DNA from 2 places in the Brevibacillus sp. SAFN-007a genome. Region 1 is predicted to be linked to the other one. Evidence: riboswitches for the same ligand, from Rfam matches in the RefSeq annotation. Region 1 holds a riboswitch; the other holds the start of a gene.
The links. Region 1 has a riboswitch for cyclic di-GMP ahead of ggt (gamma-glutamyltransferase). Riboswitches for the same ligand answer to the same signal wherever they lie in the genome.
Positions count from the first base shown of each region.

Region 1 (2,467 bases):
AAATTGGATGACGCTACCTTGTTTTCCAATGAAATCAACCTTTCACTTCACCTTTACATTCCATAATACTGATTCTCCTCCGAGAGTTCAACAAAATCGGGCCGTTGTCCGGCCCGCTGCGTCTACCACTCCTGCTCTTTTGACCATTGCGATTGCGGCTGGCAATACAGCGAAATGATCGAGTCGAGGGACCGCTGCTGCTCGGTAATGCCGCGAATGGTTTGCAAATGCTTCGGTCGTACGAGATGAAGCAGCGGCTGTTCAACTTGATTGAAACGCTCGAAGGCGGCGGCGGCAATCTCATCCCATTGACGATAATAGCGAAGCAGATCGTCGGGCATGACCCTTGAGCGACTCGTACCGGGCTCCGGCAAACAATCGAACGGTTCATCCAGGTTCAGCGTCCCGTAATCATCGGTCAGCTCCTCGCCGGGTAAAATGTCCCGTGCTGCCAGCTCCAAATCGTACATCGTCGCTACGCAGGTCGCATGGAAGCTATGATTGACATACCGCGCCTTATCCCAGCAGAGGATGTATTTGCCGAATTGATTCTTGAACGAATATTTTTGCACATCCTGTTTTCTCAATGGGTCCAGTTTTTCCACAAAGGCCGGGTCTAATACCTGATCGAGGTCATCCTGGACCCAGACGATCGTGCCTTTGGGAATGAGCTTTGTCGCAAACACACCGTACCCGATCTCATCGTTGATATAGCGAAGCTCTGTGTCGGGATGCATCATGGTCGTTGTTTCACTCCTTGGCAAATGTGCCTTTTTACCATCATAAGCAGTTCGGCCAACAGAGGTGTGTGAATGTCGGTGAAAAACGCATGTTTACCTGATCGCTCATTTTTTCTGGATAAAAATATTTTTTCTATTTACCCCCATCGACAAATAGTCTATAGTATGGACAAACAGACCTTAGGAAATTTTTCCTGTAACAATGGCATTATATTTTCATTGATATCGAAACGGCAAACCCGGGGAAATCCGGCGACGCAAAGCTACAGGGGCTACCTCCGCACGAGCGGACACGCCAGCCAGCTACCGAAATATTGGTGTAGGACAAGACCAATGATCCTATATCATTGGTCTTTTTTTGTGCGCAAAATGTCTAATTTTGTCCATTTTTGTATGAATGAGGAAGTTTTGTCGCGAGTAAGGAGGTGAGGCTGCAAGAAGCTGGCGGATTGTTAACATCCTTTTACACACCCATTAGGAGGCCTCATGAGATGTCATTCTGGAAAAAACTTTCTACCTTCGCTCTGACTGCCGCCGTCGGCCTGACAGCATTCGCTCCGGCCCAGGCTGCCAACCGTCCCACATCAATGTCGCCAAACGCCATGGTCACAACCCCTCACTATCTGGCTACAGCTGCAGCCCTGAAAACACTGAAAGACGGCGGAAACGCAGTAGACGCCGCCATTACCGCGGCTTCTACTCTCGCCGTCGTCTATCCGCACTACACGACCATTGGCGGGGATAACTTCTGGCTCATTTACAACGCCAAAACAAAAGAGCTGAAAGCGTTGAACGGCAGCGGACGAGCAGGCGAAAAAGCAACCATCGAATACTACAAAAGCAAAGGCTACACCAAAATTCCTTCCCGCGGCTACGAGTCAGCCAACACCGTTCCCGGAGTGGTTTCCGGCTGGTGGGAAGCTTACAACTACGCCCACAAAAGCATGGGCAACAGCAACCTGCCTTGGCACAAGCTGCTGGAGCCAGCCATCGGATACGCGGAAAACGGCTATCCCGTCACGCCCAACCAGGTGTACTGGACCAAATACGCAACGGACCCTACAGACAACGAGCTGAAAAATCTCCAGCGCTTTGAGGGCTTCCGCCAAACATTTCTGAAGCCAAATGGCGAGCCGTATGCGCCAGGCGAAATTCTCAAGCAGCAGAACCTTGCCAAAACGTTGCGAATCATTGCCCAAAAAGGCGCCGACGGATTTTACAAAGGCGAAGTCGCGCAAAAAATCGTAGCAGACCTGCAAAAGAACGGCGGATTGCTCACGCTGAAAGACTTTGAGCAGCACACCTCCACCTGGGCCGATCCGATTACGGTGGACTATCGCGGCTACAAAGCGTACAATGTGCCGCCAAACTCCCAAGGCATGGCCTCGCTCTCGATTTTGAACGTGCTGAACAACTTCGACCTCAAGAGCATGGGCGAAGGCACGCCGGATTACTACCACACGATCGTCGAAGCCACCAAACAAGCTTTTGCCGACCGCGACAAATGGCTGACTGACCCGGCATTTGCCGATATTCCTGTGGACGAGCTGTTGTCCAAGCAGCACGGAAAGGAACTGGCGGCGCGCATTGATATGAAACAGGCGGCAAAAGCAGTCGAGCCGCTCGATCCCAAAGGCGACACAACGTGGTTTGGCGTCGTAGACAAGGATGGAAATGCCGTGTCGATCATCCAGAGCCACTATTTTGACTGGGGCTCCGGCATCGTC
Region 1 covers NZ_JBQCKK010000002.1:183,968-186,434, reverse strand. The annotation lists gene ACTHO6_RS04280 (glutamine--tRNA ligase/YqeY domain fusion protein) at 1-38, opposite strand, end outside; gene ACTHO6_RS04275 (SET domain-containing protein) at 123-740, opposite strand; cyclic di-GMP riboswitch class I at 963-1,051, shown strand; gene ggt (gamma-glutamyltransferase) at 1,232-2,467, shown strand, end outside.

Region 2 (2,467 bases), on a different contig from region 1:
CAATCACCACGGCATCGACGCGACCGATTTTCAAATCGGAGAGTGCCAGTACGTTGTCCGGGTACTCGGTGATCGACTTGACCTGCTGCTTCAAATCGCTTGCGTTCAGCGCATCCGCGGCCGAGGACAGCTTTTGCAGCCCGACCACCTTGCCCGACAAATCCGCGAGCTTCGTCATCTCCGAGTTGGCCAGGGTCACCACGACCTGCGCATTTTTCAGATACGGCTTCGTGAACAGCACTTTTTCTTTTCGCTCATCCGTGATCGTGTATCCGTTCCAGATCAGATCGATCCGACCGCTGTTCAATTCAGATTCCTTGGAACCCCAGTCGATTGGCTGGAATTCAACCTGCTTGCCCATCTTTTCACCGGCAGCGCGGGCGTAGTCGATATCGAAGCCGACCAGCTCGTTGTTCTCATCGCGAAAGCCCATGGGCGCAAACTTGTCGTCGATTCCGATAATCAGTTTATTGGCGTCAGCGCCTGTTTTCTCACTGGAACAACCGACTACCAATGAAAAGACGGCTCCGAAAAGCAAGGACAGAAAAGCAAATTTTTTCATCATGAGTCTCCCCCTTGTTCAGCTTGTTTCTCTTTATTTTACTCTGATAAAGTGGTAATACGTTAACAAGGTATCATGATAGCACATCCTGCGAAAAGAGTCGAGACTTTAGCAAAGAAAAGCGAACAGGAAAAGCATTCCGGGATGGGCAAACCGCTTATTTACTCCCATCCATGCCAAAAAGCCCTCTGTCTATCGAGGGCTTTTTGGGCAGGCCAGCCTCTTACGCCAGATCCCGCACTTTAATGTAAGAAACGTTTCTGACATTAATGACGATGTCATCGTATTGCAGCCACCCGTCCTTTTGGTTGGCGACCATCTGGATAATTTCTTCCGGTTCAGTTGTCTCGATCTGCACCAGCGAGCCTCCGGAAAAGTGGAATTCAATCGCTTTGGCCTGATTCATGTTCGCATCCCTCCTGTTCTTTCTAGTTATCGGACGGATGGGAAAATTTTGTTACGCCTCCCCGCAAACTAGTCCGAGTCCCCCCTGGCGATTCGCAAAAAGTCCCGGCGCAGCCTGACTCTGTTCCTATCTTCTCTCTCGTTTTTCGCTCGTATTTCTCTGCCGAAACTACCAATTCTGTACGGCCTGTTTTCGAACAATGGGTCACTTTACCCTACCAAAACTTGACAAGACCGCATCTCTTGGATTATATTTTGCATAATTCGACACTTCTATACATTTTTCGCAAACGACTGACAAAGGCAAAGTCATCGAAAGGTGGCGACGCAAAACCACGGGTCTAAAGTCTTTGACCATGACAGCCGGGTTGCCATACATCATGAACATGGTAGCAAAGATGATGGTACCTTTGGGCTGTTTCCGTATGTGGAATGGCCTTTTTTATGTTCACCTGCAAGAAAGGAGGCGCCCTTTTATCGATCAACAGTAGCCTTGTACATGAGAAAACAAAGAGAGAGAAAAATGGAGTGGAGTATGATGTACAAACTGGTTGATTCAGCAGAGTCTTTGGCACTTTTTCATCAAATCAAGGAAAGCGTCTGGGCCTCTATGGGCTTTGAAATGGAATACGCGAAAAGCGGCTCCGATCTCTACCTTTTGCTGTCCGAGGAGGACGAACCAGGCGGGACATTCGAATTCACACCGCATGAAAAATCTTCTGCTTATCTGCAAAACTTGTTTCAGGACGTTTTGACGCGGGATATGAAGGTCGTCGAAGTGGACAGTTTCGCTGTGTTGCCCAAGTTCCGCGGAAAGCTGGGACGTTGGGGAGTAGCTCTCATGATCGATTATGCCGAAAAACATGGATATACGCATGCAGTCGGTTTGGCAGATCCGGCTTTTTTTCAGTTGATTAACCGGAAATACAACGTCAGAGCAACGCAAGTGAAGGACATGGTCTTCTACAAAGGGGCGAATGCCATCCCGACCGTCTTCCACCTGCAAGAAGCCTATTTGAACAAGGACAAGCCCGAATTTGCCTGGTATCAAACGCTTTGCAAACAAATAAAAGTCGAGGTTAGCTGACATGGAACTTTTACAAAGAAGAAATAACTGGGTCGTCATTGTATTTGCGAGCATTATTACCATCGTCCAGATCGTGAATCTCATCATGGGGGTTCCGTTCTCCTTCGTTCTGACCGTGCTGGGTATTTTGTACGGCGTGCTGGCACCGTTTGCCTACCTTTCCAACCGGCCCGCCTTGCGGGACAAGATGGCCCCGTTCATGAAGTTTTTCAACTTTGCCGTCATTGGCATTTTCATGTTCGTCATCGTGGGACTGGACCCTTGGCTGGTCAATATTATGACGATCATGTTCTTCGTCGCGGTCATGGGGATTTATCAGGACAGACTGATTAACATCTTGACCATCCTTGCGGCCCTCGGGATCGTCACCTACTATTTCCTGACCAACGGCGAAGCGATTTTCTACACGTCCG
Region 2 covers NZ_JBQCKK010000029.1:27,147-29,613, forward strand. The annotation lists gene ACTHO6_RS19915 (amino acid ABC transporter substrate-binding protein) at 1-562, opposite strand, end outside; gene ACTHO6_RS19920 (hypothetical protein) at 786-968, opposite strand; cyclic di-GMP riboswitch class I at 1,260-1,343, shown strand; gene ACTHO6_RS19925 (GNAT family N-acetyltransferase) at 1,503-2,054, shown strand; gene ACTHO6_RS19930 (methyl-accepting chemotaxis protein) at 2,056-2,467, shown strand, end outside.
Region 2: another riboswitch for cyclic di-GMP. It lies ahead of ACTHO6_RS19925 (GNAT family N-acetyltransferase); the one in region 1 lies ahead of ggt (gamma-glutamyltransferase).